2 regions of the Shewanella sp. SM101 genome follow, and region 2 is predicted to be linked to the other one. Evidence: riboswitches for the same ligand, from Rfam matches in the RefSeq annotation. Region 2 holds a riboswitch; the other holds the start of a gene.

The links. Region 2 has a riboswitch for lysine ahead of lysC (lysine-sensitive aspartokinase 3). Riboswitches for the same ligand answer to the same signal wherever they lie in the genome.
Region 1: it holds a riboswitch for lysine, as region 2 does, so the genes downstream of both, L5M38_RS00780 (Na+/H+ antiporter NhaC family protein) here and lysC (lysine-sensitive aspartokinase 3) in region 2, are expected to answer to the same signal.

Annotation. Positions count from the first base shown of each region.
Region 1 covers NZ_JAKKRH010000001.1:176,288-182,404, reverse strand. The annotation lists gene L5M38_RS00795 (H-NS family nucleoid-associated regulatory protein) at 1-69, opposite strand, end outside; gene L5M38_RS00790 (electron transfer flavoprotein subunit beta/FixA family protein) at 380-1,129, shown strand; gene L5M38_RS00785 (electron transfer flavoprotein subunit alpha/FixB family protein) at 1,130-2,056, shown strand; lysine riboswitch at 2,152-2,348, shown strand; gene L5M38_RS00780 (Na+/H+ antiporter NhaC family protein) at 2,428-3,996, shown strand; gene L5M38_RS00775 (M3 family metallopeptidase) at 4,140-6,117, opposite strand, start outside.
Region 2 covers NZ_JAKKRH010000003.1:40,791-46,907, forward strand. The annotation lists gene narQ (nitrate/nitrite two-component system sensor histidine kinase NarQ) at 1-9, shown strand, start outside; gene L5M38_RS02265 (response regulator) at 2-631, shown strand; gene L5M38_RS02270 (YacL family protein) at 723-1,097, opposite strand; gene L5M38_RS02275 (zinc transporter ZntB) at 1,294-2,259, shown strand; gene L5M38_RS02280 (succinylglutamate desuccinylase/aspartoacylase family protein) at 2,357-3,490, opposite strand; gene lysC (lysine-sensitive aspartokinase 3) at 3,492-4,847, opposite strand; lysine riboswitch at 4,998-5,172, opposite strand; gene L5M38_RS02290 (DUF3293 domain-containing protein) at 5,273-5,707, opposite strand.

The sequences.
Region 1 (6,117 bases), on a different contig from region 2:
AACGCTAAGTTCTTTTACTGCAGCTTTAAAACGACGGCCGTGAGTTAATATCTCTAAAAATTCGCTCATATCTATTTTCGTCCCACTCTATTTTTAATACAGGATAATGGTGAACAACACCTAAATGATAGAAACTAATATAGCTCGAATCAAATAAAATTATGCGTTTTAAGGAAATTAAATATTATTTATTTTTTGAACTTTTCTTATTCCCTCAAATAAGTGTCCAAAAAAGTGGCCGTTGCAGCGGATTAAAAAATACAAACAGGCGTTTGACTTTGGTTGACGTTAACGTTAACAGGACGTAAAGTTGCTCTATCCTGCATTGGTATTAACCAATGTTTTGTCCATGTACATGAAAGTGTAGGAAGGAAACCCTATGAAAGTATTGGTGCCCGTTAAGCGCGTTGTTGATGCCAATGTGAAGGTCAGGGTCAAAGCTGACAATACAAGTGTTGACACTGCAAACCTAAAAATGGCGTTGAACCCTTTTTGTGAAATCGCAGTAGAAGAAGCGGTTCGTTTAAAAGAAGCGGGTAGCGCTACTGAAGTGGTTGTTGTCAGTATTGGTAATAAAGCCGTGCAAGAACAACTGCGTACCGCGCTTGCATTAGGCGCAGATCGTGCAATTCATATCGATACTGAAGAAGAGCTCGTGCCAGTGTCTATCGCCAAATTGCTCAAAGCGGTACAAGACAAAGAACAAGCAGAGCTGGTGATTTTTGGTAAGCAATCCATCGATGGTGATAATAACCAAACTGGCCAAATGTTTGCCGCGTTAATGGATATGCCACAGGCGACCTTTGCTTCAGAAATCAAATTAGAAGCGAATACATTACAAGTCACCCGTGAAATTGACGGCGGCATGCAAACTCTTAAACTGCCTTTACCTGCTGTTGTGACCGCCGATTTACGTTTGAACGAACCCCGTTACGCTTCATTGCCTAACATAATGAAAGCTAAGCGTAAGCCATTAGAAGTATTTACTGTGGCAGACTTAGGCGTGACGTTAAAGAGTCACCAAACGATTGTGAAGGTCACTCCGCCAGCTGAACGTAAAGCGGGCATCATGGTAGCGTCGGTAGCTGAGCTAGTTGAAAAGTTAAAAAATGAAGCGAAGGTGATCTAAATGGCCATTTTAGTATTAGCTGAACATGATAATGCTGCACTGAAACTCGATACGGCAAAAATTGTTACCGCCGCCCGTGCCATAGGCGATGAAGTGTATGTCTTGGTTGCGGGTCACCAATGTGGCGCGGTTGTCCAAGCGGTACAGGCACTACAAGGTGTTAGCCAAGTACTCGTTGCCGATGCCAGCGTGTATGAAGCGCATTTAGCGGAAAATTTTGCCAAATTGCTGGTGGACTTAGCGCCAAACTATGGTCACATTCTGGCCTCGGCTTCAAGTTTAGGTAAGGACACGCTTCCGCGCGTTGCGGCATTATTAGATGTCGCGCAAATCTCAGAAGTCATTACTGTTGTCAATGCCGATACCTTTGTGCGCCCTGTGTATGCGGGTAACGCCTTAGCGACAGTGCAAAGCCATGATGCCATTAAAGTGATGACAGTGCGCGCCAGTGCGTTTGACGCTGCGCCAGAAGGTAACAGTGCGGCTGTGACGACACTTGATAAAGTGTTTGAAGCGAGAACTCAGTTTGTTTCTCAATCGCTGACAGTTTCTGCCCGTCCAGAGTTAGGCAATGCTGGCATTATCGTATCTGGCGGCCGAGGCATGGGCAGTGGTGAAAACTTCGGTATGTTAGAGCAACTTGCTGACAAGCTCGGTGCAGCCGTTGGCGCATCACGCGCTGCAGTTGACGCAGGTTTTGTGCCTAACGATTTACAAGTGGGTCAAACCGGTAAAATCGTTGCGCCAAACTTGTATATTGCCGTCGGTATTTCTGGCGCGATTCAACATTTAGCCGGCATGAAAGACGCTAAAGTCATCGTTGCAATCAACAAAGATCCTGAAGCGCCGATTTTTCAAGTTGCCGATTATGGACTCGTTGCAGATCTGTTTGAGGCGGTTCCTGAGCTGATTACAAGTCTCAGTTGATTTTATCTGTGATCTAGGTCACATTAAGTGGCTTTGCGGTAGCATCTGCTAAGCCGCTTATGTTTTTATGTGCCTCACGCCCGTGCAAGGGCGTTCTTAGAAGTAGAGGCGCGCCAAATATTAGTAGTGATCAGTAGGGTGATTCCGTTGATCGATTGCGAAAGGATTTGGTGCCGAAGTGGTTCGATTTATCACGATCAACTGCTGGGGTTGTACCTAATAGGTGCAGCACTGCCATAGTATTTTCCGATATGGATATTGGGAATAGTTACTATGGAGCGCTACTGATAGGACAGGTGACCTTGGGTATCTATTGCCTTTTCCCACCAGTTCAGTCGCCCTCCATTCGTATTTAACGAAGATAATAATCAATGACTGTTATGAATTATGCCGATTCGGCACTTTCCTTGTTGCCGCCTGCGGTGGCTATCGTATTGGCGATCTTGACTCGCCGTGTACTGCTTTCTTTGGGGTTAGGTATTTTAATTGGTGCTTTATTGCTCAATCAATTTTCACCTTTAGCAACGGGTGAGTTTGTATTTAATGGCGTTAAAGGGCTTTTTTGGACTGATAAAGGTCTAAATTCGTGGAACTTATATATTCTCGGTTTCTTAATTGTACTGGGAATGATTACAGCGTTAATTACCGTAAGTGGCAGCGCGCGGGCTTTTGCCGATTGGGCTCGTTTACATATACGTAATAAACGTGACGCTAAACTATTGACCATGTTTTTAGGTTGCGTAGTTTTTATTGATGATTATTTCAATAGTTTAGTTGTTGGTTCGGTCGCTCGACCTGTTACCGATCGTTATTATGTTTCCCGCGCTAAGTTAGCTTATTTATTAGATTCTACTGCGGCGCCTGTGTGCGTTATTTCTCCAGTTTCGAGCTGGGGCGCTTATATTATCGCACTCATTGGCGGGATATTAACTGCCCATGGTTTTGCTGATACGGGTCATTTGAGTATTTTTATTCAAATGATCCCAATGAACTTTTACGCAATCTTCTCCTTATTATTATTACTTTTTGTTGTTTTTATGGGATTAGATGTTGGGCCAATGCGTGAGCATGAGCTCAATGCCCAACGTGGTAATTTATACGATGAGTCTAAGGGATTACCGCCTGGGGCGAACGCGGATTTACCTGAAGCCGAAACTGGTAAGATTTTAGGTCTGTTCCTGCCGATTACCGTGTTGGTATTTGCAACCCTCTATTTTATGATTAACAGTGGCGCTCAAGTACTCGCGGCGGAAGGGATTGAATTTAATATTATTTCTGCTTTTGAGAAAACCGATGTCAGTTCATCACTTTTCTTTGGTGCATTAATTGGTCTAGCGGTTTCGCTGATATTGAATTTAGTGCAAGGCGTTGAGAAATTGATGATAGTCAAAGGTATAGTGCAGGGCGCTCGCTCTATGCTGCCGGCGATTTACATCCTGTTATTTGCTTGGACAATCGCAGGTGTGATTGGTCAACTCGAAACCGGTAAGTTTATGGCGAGTTTAGCAACAGGAAATATTCCGTTCGCGTTTTTACCCGCCTTAATGTTTGTGCTAGCAGGTATTACCGCGTTCTCAACTGGTACTAGCTGGGGTACGTTCGGGATCATGTTGCCGATTGCTGCTGATATGGCGATGGGAAGCCACACTGGCATGATGTTGCCTATGCTTGCCTCTGTGCTGGCGGGGGCTGTATTTGGCGATCACTGCTCGCCAATTTCCGACACGACTATCTTGTCGTCTACGGGCGCCAGTTGCCACCACATCGACCATGTGGTGACTCAGCTACCTTATGCACTCATTGCGGCGTTTATTAGCTTAGTGGGTTATGTGGCACTTGGATTTACCGAGTCTGTTGTCGCGGGTTTAGTGGCTTGTAGTGTGGCATTTGTGATCAGTATTATCGTACTTAAAATCAAATCGAAAGGCGCAATTAGCTAGACGTTAATTGAAACCTTTCACTGCAAACGTTCACGACAAATAAGTCAAAATAAATCAGCCAGCATTATGCTGGCTGATTTTTTGGTTAAGGCTGAGTTTGTCTTTATCTCTAGCCTATCGCATTAAGGCTATCAACTCTTAGCTTAGCGTGCTTGATCTAGACCGCGGCGTTTAAGTAAGCCTTCTGTGGTTGGTTCTTGTCCGCGGAAGTTTTTGTAGGCGTCCATTGGCGCTATGCTATTACCCACTTCACGGATCGTTTTGCGGTACTTCATGCCGATTTCACGATTGAGCCCACCTTGGGTTTGTACATAGGCAAACGCATCCGCCGCTAAAATCTCACTCCACATATAAGCGTAATAACTTGCCGAGTAACCGCCGGGGAAGGCGTGGGCAAAATAGGTCGACTTATAACGCGGAGGTACGGCACTGATGTTTAAGCCGTGCTTTTTCAGGGCATTGGCTTCAAAGGTTGGTACATCTTGCAGCGGGGTATCTGGGCTTAATGAATGCCATTCCATGTCTACTAATGCAGCGGCCATGTATTCCAGTGTGTCAAAGCCTTGGTTGAAACTGCCTGATTTCAGCAGTTTTTGCAGCAGTTCATCGGGAATGGGTTTGCCCGTTTCGTAGTGTTTCGCGTAGTTCGCTAACACTTTTGGATGGGCGGCCCAATCTTCTTCAAACGTCGATGGAAATTCGACAAAGTCGCGTGAAACCGAGGTACCCGCCAGACTTGGATAAGTCACTTTAGAGAACATGCCGTGGGTGCCGTGACCCATTTCATGGAACATAGTGGTGACTTCGTTATAGCTGACGAATGTGGGTTGACCTTCGGGCGCTTTCTTTATGTTCATCACGTTGACGACCACAGGTTTAGTGCCTTCGAGGAAGGATTGACCGACGAACGAACTCATCCAAGCGCCACCACGTTTACCTTCACGGGCAAAATAGTCGGCGTAGAAAATGGCCATGCTTGAGCCATCGGCATCAAACATTTCGTAGGCTTTTACATCGGGATGGTAAACCGGTAAATCTGGGCGTGGTTTTAAGGTGACGCCATAGAGTTCTTTGAGTGTGTAGAATACGCCGTCTTCGAGCACGCGGTTAAATTCGAAGTATGGGCGAATGCTATTGGCATCGAGAGCGTATTTTTCTTGGCGGACTTTTTCTGCGTAAAACTCCCAGTCCCACGGTGCCAGTTCAAATTTCCCACCGGTTTTAGTGATCATCGCTTGAATGTCGGCCGCTTCTTTCTCTGTGTTAGCAACTACCGCAGGCACCATTGAACCAAACATGCTGTAAACCGCTTCGGGTGTTTTGGCCATTTGCGGTGCTAATCGATAACTTGCCCAGTTTTCATAGCCTAATAGTGTTGCGCGCTCGGCTCTGAGTTTCGCTAAACGAGATACGAGTGACGCAGTTTCGTTTTCACCAGTTAAGCCACGGTTCGCTGAGGCTTCCCAAATACGCTGGCGTAGCTCACGGTTTTCCAGTGATGCCAACACAGGTTGGCGAGTGGTGTTGGTTATGTTAATCAGATACTTGCCATCGTGACCGGCCGCTTTGGCATCGTTCGCGGCTGAAGCTATTTCACCGTCGGTTAATCCAGCAAGTTCACTTTTTGAATCCACCACAACGGCGATTTCTTTGGTTAAGCGTAATAAACGCTGAGAGAACTCATTCGTTAGTGTTGATTGTTCTTCATTTAACGCGCGGATTTTAACTTTTTGTTCATCGGTAAGTTTAGCGCCAGCCATGATAAAGCGTTGGTGATATACCTCAACCAAACGTACGGCTTCTGGGGTTAACCCTAAGTTAGTGCGGTCGTTATAGATGGCTTCGATACGGGAAAATAGCGCTGGGTTTAAGTTGATATTATCTGAGTGGGCCGCCATTTTTGGCGCCATTTCCCCTTGGATTTTACGCAGTTCTGGATTGCTGTTTGACCCTGCTAAATTATAAAACACGCTTGATGCACGGTTGAGTAGGGCGCCGCTTTTCTCCATAGCCACAATCGTATTATCGAAGGTTGCTGCTGCCGGATTATTGGCTATTGCGAGAATTTCTTGGTACTGCTCTGCCATGCCTTGCTCTAGGGCTGGCGCGAAGTGCTCATTC
Region 2 (6,117 bases):
AATGGGTAAACCTTATTCCGTACTGGTGGTCGATGACCATCCCCTCTTGCGCAAAGGCATCTGCCAGCTCATCGCTTCAGATCCTGACTTCAGACTATTTGGCGAAGCCGGTAGTGGTTTAGACGCATTAACCGCAGTGGTCACCGATGAACCCGACATCATATTGCTCGATCTGAATATGAAAGGCATGACAGGCCTAGATACCCTCAACGCCATGCGCCAAGAAGGTGTTACCTCACGCATAGTAATTCTCACCGTTTCAGATGCAAAACAGGATGTTATCCGTTTACTTCGCGCTGGAGCCGACGGCTATTTGCTCAAAGATACTGAGCCAGATTTGCTGCTCGAAAAACTCAAAAATGCCATGCTTGGCCACAGGGTGATCAGCGATGAAGTAGAGGAATACCTTTACGAACTTAAAGATGCGACCGATGAACAAGAATGGATTTCAAGCCTGACCCCAAGGGAGTTGCAAATTCTACAGCAACTGGCGGAAGGCTTAAGTAATCGCATGATTTCAGAGCATTTACACATTAGTGAAGGCACAGTTAAAGTGCACGTGAAAAACCTACTGCGTAAAGCCAATGCTAAATCGAGAACCGAAATGGCGGTGCGCTACCTAAATAATTAAAGATACGAAAATAAGCTTGGTATCGCGCAAACAATAAAGGCAATCCCATGATTGCCTTTATGTTTTTATCAAATAGAGATTAAATAAATGATTACAAACCTTTCTCAATAAATTGCTGCCAACTCAGTAACGCCTGCTCAAAATCCTCAAGGCCACAATAAGCTTCTGACTCAGCATCATAGAGTGACATAGCCTCTTCCAATTCATATTCTTGCTCAAAGCCTAAGGTATTGGCAAAGACTCGCGCCTGTTCACGCTCTAACTCTAAGGTAAAATCATTACCAACAAGACGCCATGAACCTCGTTTATCGGCTTGAATTTCTTTTATCACACCCAACACTTGCTGAATTTTAGCTAACTCAGTCCCTAATTCTTCCGTAAACCATTGCCCAAGCACTTCATGATCCATGCTAAAGCTGGCCAGAAAAGTGCCGGTTAAACTGTTACGCCGAAATTCGTATTCCATTTTATTGTCTCTTTGATCTAAGCCTACTAATGCTAATTTTAACCTATCCTTGGCTAAGTTGCTTGCATCACTCAGCACATCAAATTTATGTCAATTAACATTTACCTCATGTCGTTAAGCATAAGTACTGACTTCATTTTCATGACAAAATCAGTTAGTTTGTTTGGATGATTTTGAAAGTTAAATGGAATGCGATATGCACGAAGGGTTTATCTACAGTTTAGTGCTCAGCGGCGCCCAAGCGGGTTCCACCTTGAGCCTAGAACAGATCGAAAAATGGGATCCTCAGGATGGCCTACTCTGGTTACACCTTCGCTATCGCAATAAAAAGGCACGCCACTGGATACTCAATAGCGGTCTGCCTAAGGTCGAAAGTGATGCCCTACTCGCCCAAGACACTCGCCCCCGCGCTGTGATTACAGGTGAAGGCATATTACTCGCATTACGCGGCGTTAACCTCAACCCCAATTCTGCTCCAGAAGACATGGTAGCAGTGCGTATCTATGCCGATAAACAGCGTATCATTTCCACCTGCGATCGCGAGTTACAGTCAGTCAAAGATGTCGCCGAGCTGATCCTTGAGGGAAATGGGCCTACAACTACGGGGGACTTCATCGTCGCAATCTGCGAGCGACTGACCAATCGTAAAGTCGAGTTTATTGATAAATTGGAAGAACAGCTCTCTGATTTAGAAGAGCTCGTCGTCTCAGGCAATGTGAAAGACTTACGTACCGATATCGCCGAACTGCGCCGTCAAACTGTGGCCATTCGCCGCTATTTAGCCCCACAGCGCGAAGCATTCTCGAAAATGATTTCAGAGCAATTCAGTCTATTTAAAGATACTGAGCGACTCAAGCTGAGGGAAACAAACGATAAACTTATCCGCACCATTGAAGATCTCGATGCCCTGCGCGATAGGGCCAATGTGACTCAAGAAGAATTACTCAGTCAGCAGTCGGAGCAACTCAACAAACGCTTATACTTCTTATCCTTAGTGTCAGCAATCTTCTTACCGCTAGGCTTTTTAACAGGCTTACTTGGGGTCAATATTGGCGGGATACCGGGCGCGGACAACACTTGGGCCTTCGCCACCTTCTGCGGCATATTAATCTCACTCGTCGCCCTGCAAATGGCGCTGTTTTATCGATTTAAGTGGTTATAGCCACCTTAAAACAACAAAGCCAATCGATTAGGATTGGCGTTGTTTTCTCTCAGTCCGATAAGCTAATTGTTATGGGCTAATGCTTACGAGCTAATTTTTATGATTTAGGCTGGAATGTCGGCAACTCAAACACATTGGTCATCACTTTATAAAGCTCAGTTCCTTGGTGCACTGACGCCGAAGCAAAGTGTAAAATCGGCACACAGTCCTGCCGCAAACTAACCGTTTTTAGCTCATCAGCCGTACCATATAAATCCATTCGCAGCAAATTCACTAAGGGCTGCCCCGCAGCCAATGGCTCACCCACAGGTGCAAGGTATTCCACTAAGCCAGAACTTGGCGCGTGATATTTTTTATAGTCTTTTAGATAACAACCAAAGCGCTGCATTTTAGCGGGTGCAACGGTTTCAGCGATCACGCCTCGGTGGCTTAAATATGCCAAAATCCCTTGTGCATCAACCCGTGCATCCTCAAGACAGACGCGCTCTTGGCTCGCCAATTCCAAGGTTAACGCTGACACTGCAACCCCTAAATCGCGCCCTTGAGATTTTGCAAAATCACTCAATTGCCACCAAGGACAAAACGCAGCCTCATCCATGGCGCCACCAAAGGCATTGGGGATAATGAGCGTATAAGGGATCGACAAAAACTGCGCAGCAGCTAAGTCATATTCAGGACAATACAAGTGCTTACAAGACTTAGGACCTGTGTGCAGATCGAGCACTATATCCGCACCATGGGCCATAATCTGCAGGTTAACCGCAAGCCTATGGCCGGTTGTAATGCCCCATTCATGACGCAATTTTTGCTGACAAGCTTCAACCAAAGTACTGCGATAGGCTTGGATCAGCTCGCTATCACTCAGCTTGGCATGTTCCCCATACCAAGTCGGCAAATCAATAGCATGATTCAAATACTCACGATTCCAATTCGCCCCCGTAATAGGATCAAATCGGCCAAGGGTAAACTCACCACTTTTTTGGTTGATCCCGAGTGGATTCGCCAATGGCACTAAGGTGATTTCGCCGCGGATGTCACAGTGTTCAAGCTGCTTCATCAACTGATAAATCACCGCATTCCCTTGTACTTCAGCACCGTGGACATTGGCCTGAATATACACTTTGGGGCCAGTCGCCTTATCGTCACTCGGTTTGAAATGGTAGATAGGCAAAGTGAGTGCTTGCCCTGCGGCAAGCTCCCCGATTTGCAGAGACGATGTTGTCGGCAACATACTAAACGCCTTCGAACAGATTTTGATGCAGCGATTTAACCACTTGCGCCGCTTCCGATTCTGCCACTAACACACACAGATTATGTGGGCTGGCACCTTGGCAAATCATCCGCACATTGTGTGGTTCTAACACTTCAAACACACGACGACAAATACCCGGCGTCGTCGCAATACGATTACCGATAATCGCCACTAAGGCCAATCCATCTTCAACTCGCACACGACAATGCTGTGATAATTCTTGCAGCAATGCCTCACTCAACAGACCTTGTCCACTTGAATCCGAACCAGTTTTATCTAGGGTTAGAGACACATTCACTTCTGATGTGGTAATCAAATCCACACTGATCTTATGTCGCGCTAATGTCGCAAAGGTTTCCGCTAAAAAGCCCTGCGCATGCAACATTTGCAAGCTGTGAAGATTTAATAGGGTTTGATCGCGGCGCAAAGCCACAGCGCGGAATACGGGCGCATCTTCCACTTGATGACGGATCCAAGTTCCGCCCTTTTCAGGCTCTTTACTTGAACCCACAAACACTTGAATTTGCTGACGAACGGCAGGAAGAATAGTCGCTGGATGCAATACCTTGGCACCAAAGGTCGCCATCTCGGCAGCCTCATTGAAACTGATCTCGGCAATCGGAAAGGCATTGGGCGCCAAACGAGGATCCGTTGTATAAATCCCAGCGACATCGGTCCAAATCTCTACCGCTGAGGCGCGTAACGCTTCAGCTAACAGTGCAGCAGAATAATCACTACCACCACGACCTAACGTTGTTGTTTGTCCCGCTTCATCGGCACCGATAAAGCCTTGCGTGACAATCACTTGTTCCGCTAATAGTGGCTGTAGATAATCACGAGCTAGAGTCGCAATCTGCTCGACCTGAGGTTCGGCTCGGCCAAAGTGGCTGTCAGTACGTAACACTCGGCGCACATCGAAGGCACTTGAGTTGACACCTTTCTCACGGATCACCGCCGAAAACAACGCTGAAGAACATTGCTCACCGAGGGACAACAACTCATCCATAGTCGCTTTGCTGCGTTGTGATGCAAGCGCTTCACTCAATACTGACATGCGACTCAATAATTTATCTAATGCGGCGGCCACATCGTTAGGACGACCGAGCTTATCTAAAATCGCATATTGAATTTGGGCAATTTGTTTTAATCGCTGTAATCGGCCATCGTCGTTGATCGATTCTTGGGTCAATTCTACTAGTAGATTTGTCACGCCGCTCGAAGCGCTGACCACGACTAAACGGCAATGAGGATTAGCTAACACTATGTCGGCACAGCGATTCATAGCGTTATAGTCGGCGACTGAGGTGCCACCAAATTTTGCGACAACGAGGGACATTAGCGCACCTCCGTGAAACACGTAGGGCAACAAATAAATGCAGATTGAATAAGATATTGATTAACTAACATGATCACACTCCGAACTGACTTCGTTCGAAGAGCCTGGTGCTCAATGATAACGCACCCCAAAAGAAGGGAAACAGCAATCGTCACCAGAAGCTCTCCACCAATTACAGGTGACAATCGTCAGGATTCAGCCTGAGCGACCGACATAAACATGCAGCAACCATATCTATGCCTCGGCGTTAATCTCCCTCATCAGTCATCGCTGGAGTTTGTGCTCCTCTGACCGACTACCTAGTTAACGCTCCTCTTCTGTTCCTTTCCTAGGAAAGGGACGAAAAAAGTAGCAATAAACCCCTAATGAAGTCAATGCTAATTTCATAACAAATGAACAATTTAAATAAAATCTTTTGAAAACAACTAAATGTTCAAATCGGGTAGCTCGTATACCAGCTGCACATAATCTCTAAATTTGCCTAAACACACTTCATCATGTCCATCCAAGATGCAAGGCACTAAGCTCACATCCCCTTGTTCGACAACATAAATCGCATATTGATTAAATTTCTTACCCAATTGCAATGCCATCGTTCTATCGATAAACACGGCCCAACTTTTTTCCATGTGGGATAAATCCGGTGCTGCGCCCACTAAAGCACGATAAGGGCTACCGAGTAATTCAATTTCACGGAGAAGTTGGCGATCGAGTAAACGGTTTTGGCTAGGAGAGAGAAGCTTTGAAGCGGGATTATGAGCGGTAATAACAGCAAAGGAAAAATCACAGGATAATGCTTGAGTCAGCAAAAACAACGGCGCTTGGTAACATTGCCACAAATTTTGAGTCGTATTGTCCATTGGTAGTCTAGTCGAAAAATGAACCCAAGTTAGTGTAGCAGAGTGATTGTAAAATCCAAAGAGGCGTGAACTGGCTCACAGGAATAAGAAATACATTAGTTATACTAATCAATAGCTAAAGTAAATATCATGGTAAAAACCCCTGCTCACCTAAAATTTGTTAACATTTCATTTGTTAACAAATGACTAAAACGAGTACAATGTACGTACTGGTGAGTTGAAACAGATTGAGCAAGATGCTTATCGTTCAATACAGTTTGTTACATATATCGCTTAAAGTAACGTGAACTGACCGGGCATCTGTTTAAAATCTGTTCTACATTTGATTTGTCTTTTAAACATTTAAAAAAAACAATAGTTAAGGAACTTATTCTAACTATTGCTTATCGAAGTTGGTACTGATTACGTTT